Regions from separate parts of the Kitasatospora sp. NPDC127116 genome, predicted to be linked through region 1. Evidence: riboswitches for the same ligand, from Rfam matches in the RefSeq annotation. Region 1 holds a riboswitch; the other holds the start of a gene.
What was found. Region 1 has a riboswitch for thiamine pyrophosphate ahead of ACFVHV_RS13630 (cytosine permease). Riboswitches for the same ligand answer to the same signal wherever they lie in the genome.
Positions count from the first base shown of each region.

Region 2: it holds a riboswitch for thiamine pyrophosphate, as region 1 does, so the genes downstream of both, thiC (phosphomethylpyrimidine synthase ThiC) here and ACFVHV_RS13630 (cytosine permease) in region 1, are expected to answer to the same signal.

Region 1 covers NZ_JBHXTL010000026.1:62,179-69,757, forward strand. Annotated here, with positions in the region: gene ACFVHV_RS13615 (DUF5926 family protein) at 1-386, opposite strand, end outside; gene ACFVHV_RS13620 (ATP-binding protein) at 456-1,037, opposite strand; gene ACFVHV_RS13625 (glycerophosphodiester phosphodiesterase family protein) at 1,379-2,203, opposite strand; gene ACFVHV_RS13630 (cytosine permease) at 2,345-3,763, opposite strand; TPP riboswitch at 3,756-3,900, opposite strand; gene ACFVHV_RS13635 (S1C family serine protease) at 4,145-6,001, shown strand; tRNA gene ACFVHV_RS13640 (tRNA-Ser) at 6,065-6,152, shown strand; gene ACFVHV_RS13645 (MerR family transcriptional regulator) at 6,316-7,143, shown strand; gene ACFVHV_RS13650 (MFS transporter) at 7,189-7,579, shown strand, end outside.
Region 2 covers NZ_JBHXTL010000071.1:19,815-27,393, forward strand. Annotated here, with positions in the region: gene ACFVHV_RS26170 (CBS domain-containing protein) at 1-261, shown strand, start outside; gene ACFVHV_RS26175 (helix-turn-helix transcriptional regulator) at 277-1,077, opposite strand; gene ACFVHV_RS26180 (VOC family protein) at 1,191-1,547, shown strand; gene ACFVHV_RS26185 (SRPBCC family protein) at 1,565-2,011, shown strand; gene ACFVHV_RS26190 (nuclear transport factor 2 family protein) at 2,008-2,427, shown strand; gene thiC (phosphomethylpyrimidine synthase ThiC) at 2,494-4,308, opposite strand; TPP riboswitch at 4,303-4,437, opposite strand; gene ACFVHV_RS26200 (DUF5326 family protein) at 4,659-4,859, opposite strand; gene ACFVHV_RS26205 (hypothetical protein) at 5,138-6,409, shown strand; gene tenA (thiaminase II) at 6,503-7,174, opposite strand; gene ACFVHV_RS26215 (cupin domain-containing protein) at 7,201-7,518, opposite strand.

The sequences.
Region 1 (7,579 bases):
GAGGCGGACTGGGTCTGCAGGCCGAGCAGGATCGAGCCGTCCTGGCGGCGCAGGGCCGGCCAGGCCAGCGGCAGCACGGTGGCCAGGGTCACCGACGGGACGTCACCGGTGGCGCCGTCCGCCACCCCGGCGGCCAGCGTCAGCGGCACCGTGGCGGCGGGCACCAGCTCGCGCAGCGCCACCCAGTCGGCCTCGCCCGACAGGCCCTCGAACGGGCGGTGCACCAGCTCCTGCACCGCGTGCGAGGCCTCCCGGCCGTGACACGCCTTGTACCGGCGGCCGGAGCCGCAGGGGCAGTCCTCGCGGGCCCCGACCACGGGGATCTCGCCCGTGACGGCGGTGGTGGACTGGCGCTGCGGCGCCTTCTTGGCGGCCTTCTTGCCCATGCTGCGGCTCTCCCGGAAACGGTGGTCCTGTGTTCCGGGAAGCCTAACGACACATTCCCCGCGCCCGGCTCACGCGCTACGGGCATCGCCCCCGGTGCGCCGGGCGTGCCGGGCCCGGGCGGGCAGCGCCGCCCAGACCGTGACCTCGCCGGGGGCGTCGCGCACGCCCCAGTCGCTGGCCAGCTGGTCGACGATGCTCAGGCCGCGGCCGCCGCGTGAGGTCAGCGAGGGACTCGCGGGCAGCGGCCGAGTGGTCGCCCCGCCGTCCGTGACCTCCAGGGTGAGCACCCCGTCGGCGTGCATCTGCCAGCGGACCAGCACGCCGCCGTTCGGCTCGTCCGAGCCCTCGGCGGACTCCCGGCCGCTCGGTGCGGGTGCGGCGCGCGTCCCGGACGGGACGCCGACCAGCACCTGCCCGAGCACCTCGGCCCGGCCGCTGCGGCCCAGGGCCGGCAGCGGGCCGAGCGGACGGGCGTATCGACAGGCGTTGCTCAACAGCTCGGAAAGGATCAGAACAGCATCATCGATGACCGGTTCCGGTATCTGCCGGTCACCCAGATCTCGACGCAGTCGGCGCCGTGCGACCCCGACACTCGCTGGGCCGTGCGGCACTGCCATGGTCGATGAAGTCGGCACTTCACGCGCCACCATCAACGCCACCCCCGGACCTCCTTCAGCGTATGCCGAGGGAGAGATGCCCCTTGGTAATGCGTCGGAAACGAGCACCGGACGATCCCGCGAGCCCATTTCGAGTGCGGCGACCGACGGTCGACATCAGGTCATTCCGTGCTCACCCTCTGTCGCCCGGATGCAAGAATTCCGGCAATTTCGCGCAAGGAAGGTTTGACTGCCGACCAGAGTGGTCGGACCGGAGTGGTCGGACCGGGGTGATCGGACCGGGAGGATCCGACCGGGCCGACCGGGCCGACCGGACGCAAGTGACCGGACGGGGCGACCGGTCGGGCGGGTGCGGCCCCGGGCGCGTCGGCGGATCACCGGCCGAGCTGCGCCAGCACCTCCGCGGGCCGGTTGGTGATGATCGCGGACACCCCGAGCTCCAGGCAGAGCTCGACGTCGGCCGGCTCGTCCACCGTCCACACGTGCACCTCGTGCCCCAGCTCGCGCAGCCTGGTCACCAGCTGCGGGCGGGCCCGCACCAGCTCGATGCCCGGGCCGGCGATCCGCGCCCCGCCCGGCAGCGGCGAGCCCTCGCGCAGCCGGCCGAGCAGCGGCAGGGTCCGCTCGAACAGGAACACCCGCCGGTACTGCGGCGCGGCGGCGGCCACCCGGTTCAGCGCGATCGAGGAGAAGCTCATGATCCGGGCGGACGGGCGGTCGCCGCCCCGGGTCGCGCCGATCCCGAACCGCTCCAGCGTCCGCAGCAGCTCGGTCTCCACCCGGCCGCGGAAACGCACCGGGTGCTTGGTCTCGATCGCCAGGTCCACCGGGCGGCCGCACTCCACCACCAGCTCCAGCAGCCGCTCCAGCCGCAGCACGCCGCGCAGCTCCGGGTCGACGCTGGGGCGGCCGGTCTTCCAGGCGCCGAAGTCGTAGGCCTCCAGCTCGGCGAGGGTCATCGCCGAGACGGTGCCCCGGCCGTTGGAGACCCGGCCGATCCGGCGGTCGTGCACGCAGACCAGCGCGCCGTCGGCGGTGACCCGGACATCGCACTCCAGCGCGTCGGCGCCCTCGTCGAGCGCGCGCCGGTAGGCCGCGAGGGTGTGCTCGGGCAGGGCGTGGGAGGAACCGCGGTGGGCGATCACCTGGACGGACGGCACGGTGCGCGCCGCCGGCGAGGACAGGTCTGGGCTGGTCACAGGCCCAACGATAGGCGGCACAGGTGAAGCGCGGACAAAGACGGCCCCAACCTGTGGGGCCGTCTTCCTTCCCGCGGGGCCGTCCCGGCCGGGCCCGCGGGGCCGGGCCGCCCCCGCTTCGCCCGGTGCGGGGCGGCCCGCTCAGTGCCGGTCGGCGCGGCGGGAGAGCGGGGTGAGCGCCCAGGTGACCAGGGCGGGCACCAGGAAGGCGAACAGCGAGGCGGAGGTCCACTCCTGCGGGGTGAAGTGCAGCGACTCCTGGGCCGAGGTCCAGAAGTCCGTCCACCAGCCGGCCACCTTGGTCGGCGCGATGAACTGGTAGACCGCGAAGCCCAGGGCCCACGGCAGCAGCATCGGCCAGCGGGACGGCGCGTCGGCGGAGAGGTTCCAGCCGCGCCGCCCGGCACCGAGGAAGTAGTCCACCACGAGCACCGCCAGCAGCGGCACGAACACCGAGCCGATCAGACCGAGGAAGCCGTAGTAGGTGTCGGTGAACTCGTCGATCCGCAGCGCCAGCACGGTGGTCAGCGCGCCGATCGCGCCGGAGAGCACCCGGCGGTCCACCTTCGGCAGCAGGTTCTGCACCGACATCGCCGTCGAGTACACGTTGGCGAAGGACTGGTCCGTCTCGCGCAGCACCAGCACCAGCAGGAACAGCCAGCCGGCCCAGACCCCGAGGAAGGAGTCGAAGATCCGGTTCGGATCGCCGTCCGACTGCAGCAGCGCCATCAGGCCGAGCACGTAGCACCAGACCTGGGCGATCGTGTAGCCGGAGAAGCTGCCCCAGAACGCCGAGCGCGGGGAGCGCGAGTGCCGGGTGTAGTCGGCGGCCAGCGGGACGAAGGAGACCGAAACGGCGATCATCGCGTCGGTGGCGCCCAGGAAGCCGTGCCAGTTGCCCGCCCCCGGGTCCGGCACGCCCTGGCGGCCCAGCTGGACGGTGAAGTACACCATGGCCACCGCGACCGCCCCGGCCACGAAGCGGCGCAGCACCGCGATCGAGCCCAGCGGCCAGATGGTCAGCGCCGTGGTCAGCGCGCCCGCGAGCAGGACGAACAGCCAGCGGTAGCCGGTGGTGTGCGCGACGGTCTGCGCGCCCGCCGAGATGGTCAGCAGCTCGAACACGCCCCAGCCGATGCACTGCACGATGTTCAGCACCGTCGGCAGGTACGACAGCCGGGTGCCGAACAGCCCGCGCAGGTTCGCCATCGCGGGGGCGCCGGTGCGGGCCCCGATCAGCGAGGCCACGCCGAGCATCGCGGTGCCGACCGCCGTACCGACCGTGATCGCGGTCACCGCGGCGGCCAGCGACAGCTCGCTGCCGGGGGCGCCGAGCACGGTGGCGGCGGTGGAGAAGCCGATCAGGCTGACGCCCAGGTTCATCCAGAGCGCGAAGTGGTCCCGGAAGCGCAGCGTGCGCGGCGGCTCGGTGTCCAGCACCAGGGGCGCTTCGACGTGCTCGGGGCGCTCCAGGACGGCGGTCGCGCCCGCGGCGGAGGCGTCCGCACCGGGGGCGGGAACGTTCGCGCCCGAAGAAGAGGATGGCGAAGCAGGCGGCATGGCCGATACTCCCTACGCCGGCATTACCCGGACAGGTTCCGGCGGTCAGCGCCCCCTCGACCGTCCGTCACTCGTGTGGCGTACGGTCGACATGCGCACTCTCAGCCTGGTGGGTCCAAGCTCCCGCGTGTCAGTTTGGAGCGACAGGCTAACCGGCACGGGGGCGAACGCCCAAGGCCGAGGGTGCGCGGTCCGCATCGCGGGACGCCCGGCGGGGGAGGGGAGCCTCGGCCGTCGGTGCCGGCGTCGGTGCCGGTGTCGGGTGTCGGCGTCTGCGTCGGCTAAGGATTCTTATGAGTTCTTCAGAGGGGTCCTTACGGCAATCGAATCGACAGTGCGAAAAACTATGGTCCTTGGTTCTGCCAGCTATGGAGGTCGTCCGTGAGCACCGAGCGCGAGGTTGGGCCCACCGGGCCGCAGGGGGAGCAGCCCGCCGGGCCGGGGGCGGCCGAGTCCGCTTCCGAAGGCCCCGCTCAGGGCGGGCACCAGCCGACCATGGCCTTCCGGCGGGTGCCCGAGCCGGAGTCGGGCGCCGTCGAGGCCGCCCCCGTCGAGGCGGCACCGCCCGTCGACGCCGTCGCGGCCGAGGGTGTCCCGGCCGAGGGCGGGCACAAGCCCACCGTCGCCTTCACCAAGGTGCCCGCACCGGAGGCCCCCGCGGCCCCCGCGGCGCCCGCCGCCGAGCAGCCGGCCGTCGACCCGGTCACCGGCTACATCGACGCGCCGCCGCCGGTCCTGCCGCCCGCCCCGCAGGCTCCGGCGGCCCCGCCCGCCGCGCCCGCCCAGGCCGCGGCCCCCGCCGCCCCGGCGCTGCCGCCGGCCGACAACCCGTACGCCACCCCGACCCACGGCGTCCCGGCGGCCGGCACGCACGAGGGCTACGGCGCCGCTCCGGCCGCCCCCGTCGCGCACGAGGGCTACGGCGCCGCCCCGGTCGCGCCCGCCGTCCCCGCCGCACACGGCCACCACCCCTTCGGGGCCGGTCAGCCGCTCGGCGGCTGGGGCCCCACCCACGACTCCACCGCCGGCGGCGCGGGCTACCCCGGCGGCCCGGCGGGCCCGCTCGGCTACCCGGCGGACCACCCCGGCGGTCCGGTCGGCCCCGGCGGCCCGCGCAAGAAGCGCGGCGGCCTGGTCGCCCTGATCGCGGCCGTCGCGCTGGTCGCCGGTGTGGCCGGCGGCGTGCTCGGCGTGACCGTCACCGACAACACCGACCGCGGCAGCTCCGCGAACGACCACCGCAGCACCACCGTGCAGGCCAGCGACACCCAGAAGAACGAGCCCGCCCCCGGCTCGATCGCCGCCATCGCGCAGAAGGCGCTGCCCAGCGTCGTCACCATCAAGGCGCAGGGCAACGGCGAGTCGGGCACCGGCACCGGCTTCGTCTTCGACACCGAGGGCCACATCCTCACCAACAACCACGTGGTCGCGCCGACCCTCAACGGCGGCAAACTGACCGTCAAGTTCGCCGACGGCAGCTCCTACAGCGCCTCGGTGCTGGGCCACGCCGAGGGCTACGACGTCGCCGTGGTCAAGATCGACAACCCGCCGAAGAGCAAGCTGACCCCGCTGCCGCTGGCCGACTCCGACAAGGTCAACGTCGGTGACGCCACCGTCGCGATCGGTGCGCCGTACGGCCTGGAGTCCACCGTCACCAGCGGCATCATCAGCGCCAAGGACCGCCCGGTGGCCTCCGGCGACGACACCGGCTCGCAGGCCTCGTACATGAACGCCCTGCAGACCGACGCCTCGATCAACCCCGGCAACTCCGGCGGCCCGCTGCTCGATTCCGGCGGCGCGGTGATCGGCATCAACTCGGCGATCCAGTCCAACGCCTCCGCCAACGGCCGGGCCGGCAGCATCGGCCTGGGCTTCGCCATCCCGATCAACCAGGCCAAGTGGGTCGCGGACACCCTGATCAAGACCGGCAAGCCGGTCTACGCCAAGCTCGACGTGCTGCGCAACGACGACTACAAGGGCGACGGCGCGCAGATCCAGACCAAGGACATCCAGGGCCAGCCGGCCGTCACCCCCGGCGGCGCGGCCGACAAGGCCGGCCTCAAGCCGGGCGACGTCATCACCAAGCTCGGCGGCGTGCCGATCGACAACGGCCCGGCCCTGGTCAGCCGGATCTGGACGCACAAGCCCGGCGAGACCGTCGACGTCGAGTACACCCGCAACGGCCAGACCTTCAACACCAAGGTCACCCTCGGTCAGCGCGAGGGCGACCAGTCGTGACCCCCGCCCGCACCGAAACGTGTGCGCCGAACCCCGCCGGACCCGTTAGGCTGACCTCCGCCTGGAGAGCTGCCCGAGCGGCCTAAGGGAACAGTCTTGAAAACTGTCGTGCGGTGACCCCGTACCGTGGGTTCGAATCCCACGCTCTCCGCCGGTAGGAGAACCACCTGCTCAGGGCGGGTGCCGAGTTCGCTCGGCACCCGCCCTCGGTGTTTCCCGGGCGGTCGCGGGCGCCGGCCTCGGAACCGTCGTGGAACGGATGCGCGCGGCCGGGTTGACCCTGACACGGTGGCAGGGGATGGAGTGGGCGCATCATGTTGAACATCGGAGACTTCGCCAGCCACGGCCGGGTGTCGGTACGGATGCTGCGCCACTACGACGCGATCGGGCTGCTGCGGCCCGCCCGGGTGGACCCGATCAGCGGGTACCGCTCCTACGAGGCGTCCCAACTCGCCCGGCTCAACCGGGTGATCGCGCTCAAGGAGCTCGGCTTCACCCTGCAGCAGGTGCGCGCCGTGCTGGACGAGCAGGTGGACGCGGCCGAACTGCGCGGCATGCTGCGGCTGCGGCGGGCCCAGCTCGCCGAGGCGATCGCCGCCGACGAGCTGCGGCTGGCCCGGGTGGAGGCGAGGCTCCGGACGATCGAGAGCGAGGGGACCATGTCCGCACACGATGTCGTGGTGAAGCGGGTGCCGTCCGTCCGGGTGGCCCAACTGGCCGGTGCGGCCGCGAGTTACGAGCCGGAGGACATCGGCCCGGTGATCGGGCCGCTGTTCGCCGAACTGTGCCGGAGGCTGGCCGCGGCCGGGGTCGAGGCGGCCGGCCCGTCCGTCGCCCGCTACCAGGACGCGCCGGAGGGCGACGGCTCGGTGCTGGTCCTGGTGGCCGTCCCGGTGGGCCCGTCGGTGCGGCCGGGTGAGCACGACTTCGAGGTGCTCGACCTGCCGCCGATCGAGGAGGCGGCGACGATCGTGCACCGCGGCCCGATGGACGACGTGCTGGGCACCGGCCAGGAACTGGCCCGCTTCATCGAGGAGAACGGCTACCGCTCGGCCGGCTACGCCCGGGAGCTGTACCTGGAGTGCCCGGAGGACCGGGCCGGGTGGGTCACCGAGCTGCAGGAGCCGGTGGTCCGGCGGTAGCCGCGCTTGCCCTCGACCGGGTCGAGGGCCCTAGCGTCGCCCGGCATGACCACTGCCACTGCCACTGCCACTGTCGCTCCGCGGGCCGCGCTGCCGCGGAGGTACCTGCTCTGGCTGGCCGGTGTCCAGGCCGGACTGCTGGGTGACGCCGCGCTGTACTTCGCCCTCGGCTGGGCCGCCTCCGCGCACGGCGGCGGCGCGGCCGGGCTGGTCCTGACGGCGATCACGGTGCCGCGCACCGCGCTGGTCCTGCTGGGCGGCGCGGTCGCGGACCGCTTCGGCGCCCGTCGGGTGATGCTCGCCGGGGACACGGTGATGCTGGTCGCGACCGGTGCGCTGGCCCTGGTGGCGGCCTCCCGGGGGACGCCGCTGTGGCTGCTGGTCGCGGCGGCGGCCGTGATCGGGACGGTCGACGCTTTTTACCTCCCGGCCGGCG
Region 2 (7,579 bases), on a different contig from region 1:
GGCCGGTGCGAAGGGCTGGTCACCCGCACCGGACTCCACCCGTTCCTCACCCGCTCCTGGTACACCGAGCGGACCGCCATCAGCGCCACCACCCACCAGCGCGGCCCGTTCGCCTGGCCGACCATGGGCCTGACCCTGGCCGCGATCGCCATGCGGATCAAGCACCTGGCGGTCTGGCCCGTCGTCGACGAGGACGGCTACATCCTCGGCGTGCTCACCGCGGACCGCACCACCGACCTGCTCGCCGCCGAGCCCGCGTGACCCACGGCGGCATGTTCATCGGCCCGTCGGCTCATGGCGGGCGCGAACCGGGGCAAGCAGCCGACGCAGCACCGTCGGTGTGTGTCCCACGTGCTCGCGGACGATGCGGGTCAGGTGCGCCTGGTCGGCGAAGCCGAGCTGTGCTGCCAGGGCGGCGAGGCTGGGTTCGCCCTCGGCGATCCGGTCCATGGCCCGGGTGACGCGCACGCGGTTGCGGTAGCGGGTCAGCGAGACGCCCGTCTCCCTGGAGAACACCCGGCTCAGTCGGTAGGGCGACACCTCCAGCAGCGCGGCCAGTGCGCAGAGCCCTCCGGCCTCCGGGGCCTCTTCGATGATCGCCCCGCGCGCCGCGGCGGCCAGCGCCCGGTCGGCCGGCCGGGAGCGGAAGGTCGGCTCACCGGCCACGGCCGCGACGAGGCGGAGCAGTTCCTCCGCCAGCGCGTAGTCGATGTCGCCGGTGGCCGCGGCGGCCACCAGACGGCGGTGGGCGAGATCGACGCGCGCGTCGACATACACCGTCGTCGCGGCGGGCGGGCGCCCGAGGAGGGAGGGTTCGAAGCTGACCGACGTGCAGACGTCGCCGCCGGCCGGATGGGCGAAGCGCTCCTGTTCGCCGGGCGCGCCCAAGTAGGCCGTGGTCCGGTCCAGATCGATGTCGGCGCCGTCGGCCGACCGTCGGAACCTGCCGCGTCGCACCAGCACCAGGCGGTGGTCGTCGCGGGTCTCCGGCTGCGACCACCGGGCGTGGTCGGAGCGGCACCCCACCACGGCCACGGTGAACTCCGGCCGGGCGGCGAGGGTCGATGCGGACAGCATGCCGCGAACGGTATCCGCCGGGTACGACAGAACGGCCCGCAAGGATCTTCAAGACCTTCGGCGCCATTGCCCCGGATGCTGGGGCTCACGTGATGACACGAAGGGAGCCATCCATGGCCGTTCACGCGGAACTCACCGCGATCACCATCGACTGCGCCGATCCCCGGGCCCTCGCCGAGTTCTACCGCAAGGTCACCGGCTGGGACCTCGGGCAGGGCGACGACGACTTCGTCCAACTCGGCAGGGGGCCGGTCCGGTTGGCCTTCCAGCGGGTCGTCGGCTACCGGGGGCCCGGCTGGCCCGACGCCGCGAAGCACGCCCACCTCGACTTCACGGTGGCCGATCCCGAGACCACGGTGAAGGAGCTGCTCTCGGCGGGGGCGACCAAGCCGGAGTTCCAGCCCGGCGAAGGCGAGTGGACCGTTCTCGCCGACCCCGAGGGCCACCTGTTCTGCATCGCTTCGGCCTGACGAGGAGTCGATCACCCATGGCCTCGATCCACAAGGAAATCGTCATCGATGCCCGCCCCGAGGCGGTGTGGTCGGTGCTCAGCGACTACGGCGCGGTGCACGAGCGGCTGGCGCCCGGGTTCGTCACCGACACCCGGCTGAGCTCGGACACGCGCACCATCACCTTCGCCGACGGCACGATCGTGTTCGAACGGCTCGTCGACCTCGACCACGAGGCGATGCGGGTCGCCTACACGGTCGTCGGCGGCAGCCTCCATCCGTCCCACCACCACGCGTCCATGCAGGCCCTTCCGGAGGCCGGCGGCCGGACGAGATTCGTGTGGCACACCGATGTCCTGCCCGACGCGCTGGCCGCACCGATCGCCGAGTCCGTCGAGCACGGTTCGGCGGTGATCCGCCGCACGCTGGAGGCCGCTTCATCGGCCGCGCCCGGACCGGCACCCGTCCCGACCGAACCCCGGTGAGCAGCCACGACATCGTCCGGGCCGCCTGGAAGGCGTTCGCCGGCCACGACGCCGACCAGATCTCCGCGGTCTTCACCGAGGACGCCGAGTGGCTGGCACCTCCGGGAAACGCGACGGCCACCGCGCTGGACCGCCCCAGTCACATGGTCGGCAGGGAAATGATCACGCGTTTCCTCGCCGAGGACTTCTCCCGCCTGTTCGTCAGGGACGTCGACGTCACCTTCCACGGTTTCCACGCCGACGGCGAGCGCGTGATCGTGGAGGAGACCATGACCGCGACGCTCGCCAACGGCAATCACTACGCCAATGACTACTGCCTGGTCTTCGAACTCCGTGACGGGCTGATCCACCGCGTCCGTGAGTACATGGACACCGCGCGCGGACACCGCATGGTCTTCGGCGACGCCGAGAAGTAGCCGAGGACGGCGAGGACGGCGAAGCGCCGCCCCGAGGTGATCGGGGCGGCGCTCAGGCGTCCCGGGTCAGTCGACCAGGGGCAGGTAGACCTTGTTGCCCTGGGCCGCGAACTCGGCGGACTTCTCGGCCATGCCCGCCAGGGCCTCGGCGTCGAACTCGGTGTCCACGGCGGTGGAACCGTCGCCGTGCTCGTCGCGGATCTTCTGGGAGATCTTCATCGAGCAGAACTTCGGGCCGCACATCGAGCAGAAGTGCGCGGTCTTGGCGGGCTCGGCGGGGAGGGTCTCGTCGTGGAAGGCGCGGGCGGTCTCCGGGTCGAGGGCCAGGTTGAACTGGTCCTCCCAGCGGAACTCGAAGCGGGCGTCGGAGAGGGCGTCGTCCCAGGCCTGGGCGCCGGGGTGGCCCTTGGCCAGGTCGGCGGCGTGGGCGGCGATCTTGTAGGTGATCACACCGGTCTTGACGTCGTCCCGGTTGGGCAGGCCCAGGTGCTCCTTGGGGGTCACGTAGCAGAGCATCGCGGTGCCCCACCAGGCGATCATCGCCGCGCCGATGCCCGAGGTGATGTGGTCGTAGCCGGGGGCGACGTCCGTGGTCAGCGGGCCGAGGGTGTAGAACGGCGCCTCGTCGCAGATCTCCTTCTGGAGATCCATGTTCTCCTTGATCTTGTTCATCGGGACGTGGCCCGGGCCCTCGATCATCACCTGGACGTCGTGCTCGCGGGCGATCCGGCCGAGCTCGCCGAGGGTCTTCAGCTCGGCGAACTGCGCCTCGTCGTTGGCGTCCGCGATCGAGCCCGGGCGCAGGCCGTCGCCGAGCGAGAAGGTGACGTCGTAGGAGGCCAGGATGGAGCAGAGTTCCTCGAAGTTGGTGTAGAGGAAGTTCTCCTGGTGGTGGGCCAGACACCAGGCCGCCATGATCGAGCCGCCGCGCGAGACGATGCCGGTCTTGCGGCGCGCGGTGAGCGGGACGTAGCGCAGCAGCACGCCGGCGTGGACGGTCATGTAGTCGACGCCCTGCTCGCACTGCTCGACGATCGTGTCCCGGTAGACCTCCCAGCTCAGCTCCTCGGCCCTGCCGTCCACCTTCTCCAGGGCCTGGTACAGCGGCACGGTGCCGATCGGCACCGGGGAGTTGCGCAGGATCCACTCGCGGGTGGTGTGGATGTTGCGGCCGGTGGAGAGGTCCATGACGGTGTCCGCTCCCCAGCGGGTGGCCCAGGTCATCTTCTCCACCTCCTCCTCGATCGAGGAGGTGACGGCGGAGTTGCCGATGTTGGCGTTGATCTTCACCAGGAAGTTGGTGCCGATGACGGCCGGCTCCACCTCCGGGTGGTTCACGTTGACCGGGATGACGGCCCGGCCGCGGGCCACCTCGGCGCGCACGTACTCCGGCGCCAGGCCCTCGCGCAGCGCCACGAACTCCATCTCCGGCGTCACCACACCCCGCTTGGCGTAGGCGAGTTGGGTGACGGCGGCGCCACCGCGACCGCGCAGCGGGCGACGCGGCCGGCCCGGGAAGACGGCGTCCAGGTTGCGCAGGTTCCCGCCGCGCGGCGAGGTGTGCTTGATCCCGTCGTCCTCGGGGCGCGGCTCGCGGCCGTCGTACTCCTCGACGTCGCCGCGCTGGCGGATCCAGGCGTCCCGCAGGGCGGGCAGGCCGCGCCGCACATCGGGCTCGAAGGACGGGTCGGTGTACGGGCCGGAGGTGTCGTACAGCGGGACGGACCCGCCGTTGGAGAGCCGCACCTCGCGGTACGGAACGCGCAGGTCGGGACGCGACCCCTCGCGGTAGGACTTGCGCCAGGCCGGGGTCGGGTAGCCGGTGCGCTCGCTGCTGGGGGCGCCCTGGGCAGACTGCGGCTGTGCTTCGAACGTGGTCATCTGACCTCTACTCCCTACGCCGGCATTACCCGGTCAGGTTCCTGCGGTCGACGCAGCCGTCGGTCCGTCCGTCGACGTCCCGGTCAGCGTCCTCTCAGCCCGGTGCTCCGAGCTCCCGCGTCGCAGGCGGTGTTGCCTGCACACGACGCCCAACACCGTAGCGAGCCGATCGCCGCAGGTCCAGAGCGCCCCACCCCGCCCGGTCGGCCGCGCCGGCACGACCGATGTCGTCGTCGACCTCTTCGGCTACTACCGCAACCAGTAGCCGATCGGATACCGGAGAACGGCCGAGGCCCGGTCCCCCCTCTCGTGGGGGGCCGGGCCTCAGGGCGGCGTTACGGGGTGGTGGGTCAGCTCTTGGCGGCCTTCTTCACCAGGACCACCACGGCGGCGGCGATGCCGACCACCACCAGCAGCTTGATCACGATCGAGAGCAGGGCGCCGACGACGCCGAACACGAAGGCGACGATGTTCCAGGCCAGCACCAGGACCAGCACCGGGATGACGATGTTGCGCACCCAGGAGGGCAGCGACTTCCAGAGCTCAGCCATGTCGGTTCCTCTTCTCCCCTCGGGTCGGCCGCCGTCCGGTGCCGCATCCCGCTTGCTTTCGGTACTTCGATCGTACGGTGGCGCGAGTGCCGGAACGAGGCCCAACGGCCCGGAGAGAACCCCGAGATCACCCCGAGCCCGACCCCCCGGGTGACCCCCGAGAATTCGTCCGGCGGCGTACAACCCCCGGCGTTCCCAAGCGTCCAACCAGTGCCGGAAGAACGCCCGTCCGGTGCCATCGACCAGGGGGGAACCTGATCATGCGGGCCAGAACAGCCGTGTCCACAGCCGCTCTCGCGGCGCTCAACCTGACCGTGGCGGCGCTCGCCGCGGTCCCGGCGACCGCGGCACCGGCGGCCGTGACCGCTGCCGCCGACGTGACCGCACCGGCCGGGTTCGTCGGGATGTCCCCGACCCGGATCCTGGACACCCGCTCCTACGACCAGACCCCGTCGCACGACCACTTCGGACCGCTCAAGGAAGGCGAGTACTACAGCACCCCGGTGTCGCAGCGCTGCGGCAGCCACCCGCCGATGTACTGCGGCTCCGCCGTGCCGACCGACGCCACGGCCGTGGTGGTCAACCTCACCGTGACCGACCCGACCGCCGACGGCTTCGTCACGCTCGCCGCCAAGGCCGGCCCGGCCGGCACCAAGCCCGCCACCTCCAGCATCAACTTCAAGGCCGGCCAGACCATCTCCAACCTGGTCACGATCGCGGTCGGTCCGGTCGGCCGGGGCGCCCCGTGGATCAACGTCTACAACAACGCGGGCACCGCCCATGTCGTGCTCGACGTGGTCGGGTACTACCGGACCGCGGCGCCCGACAAGTACGGCCCGCTGACCCCGACCCGGATCGCCGACAGCCGCAGCGACGGCACCGGGCGGCTCGGCGGCGACGCGGTGCGCAGCTACCAGGTCGCCCGCCCCGAGCTGGGGACCGCGGACGCCACCTCGGTGGTCCTCAACGTCACCACCACGGACGGCTCCTGGGACAGTTTCCTGACCGCGTACCCGAGCGGGACGCAGCGGCCCGCCTACGGCTCGAACGTCAACTTCCCGGTGGGATCGACGGTCGCGAACCAGGTCGTGGTGCCGGTCGGCGCGGACGGGCGGATCGACGTCTACAACCGCGCCGGCTGGGTGCACGTGATCGTCGACGTCGTCGGCTACTACGGGCCGTCCGGAAGGGGCCTGTTCAGCGCGCTCACGACGCCGGTCCGCAACCTCGACACCCGGATCACCGGCGGCAAGCTCCAGCAGGGGGCGACCACGGCCGTCCAGGCCGTGCCCGCGGACGGCTCCGTCCCGAACGTGCTGGGTGTCGAGGCCAACGTCACGATCACCGACGTCACCGACTCCGGCCACCTCACGGTGTTCCCGGGCGGGGGCCTGCCGCCGAACACCTCCACCGTGAACGTCGAACCCGGGCAGACCGTCGCCAACTCGGTGACCACCGGGGTCACCGGCGGGGGCACCTACTCGGTCTTCAACCACGGCGGCCCGGTGAACGTCGTCGCCGACCTGACCGGCTACTTCGTCACCGGCTGACCCGGCACCGCCCGTCGTCCCGGCAGCGCCCGCCCGTCGTCCGTACGGCACCTGGACGGCGGGCGGACGACCGGCGGACGCACCCGCGCGGCTTCAGACCGGCCAGCGCTCTCCGCGCCAGGCCGCGTCCCAGAACATCCACTCGTAGCGCGAGGTGGTCACGAAGTGCTCGACCACCTTGCGGCGCTCGGCCGCGGACAGCTCCTCACCGAGCCGGTCGGTGAGCGCCAGCACCCGGCGGACCACCGACTGGAAGGCCTCGTCGCCGTAGGTGGCGATCCACTTGCTGTACAGCGGGTCGGGCGAGCCCTGGGCGAGCAGCGCCTCGCCGACCCGGGCGTAGATCCAGTAGCAGGGCAGCACCGCGCCGACCGCCTCGGCGAAGGAGCCGCCGTAGACGGTGGCCAGCAGGTAGCTGGTGTAGGCCCGGGTGGTGGGCAGCACGGGCTCGGCGGCGGCCTCCTCGGCGCTGCCGCCGAAGGCGGTCAGGAACTCGGCGTGCATGCCCTGCTCGGCGGCGAGCGCGCCGACCGCGTCGTCGGCGAAGGCCCGGACGTCCTGCTCGCCGGGCGCCTTGGCGGCGCAGACGGCGAGCGCGCGGGCGTAGTCGCGCAGGTAGTGCGAGTCCTGGACGACGAAGTGGCGGAAGGCCGCGCGCGGCAGGGTGCCGTCGGTGAGCCCGGCCAGGAAGGGGTGGGCGAGGATCTCGGCGTACACCGGCTCGATGGCCGCCCAGAGTTCTTCGGTCAGCGTCTTGGTGCTCATGACGCCGACCCTAACCGGCGGGGCGCTCAGTCCTCCGGCGGGGAGAACACCACCAGGACGCGCAGCTCCTCGGTGATGTGGTGGAACCGGTGCGGGGTGCCGGCCGGCACGTACACCACGGTGCCGCGGCCGACCGTGGCGGTCTCGGCGCCGACGGTCAGCTCGGCCCGGCCGCTGATCACCTGGTAGATCTCGTCCTGGTCGTGCGCGGTCTGGGTGTCGGTGTCGCCGGGGGCGAGCGCGTACAGCCCGGCGGACATCCGCGGTTCGCGCAGGAACCGCAGGTACGCACCGTCGTTGGCCGCCCGTTCGGCGTCCAGTCCGTCCAGCCGGAAGAGCTTCACCGCCGCCGTCCTCCCTCGTTCTCGGGCCCGTCCGTCCACCTCCCGGACCAGGGGCATTCAA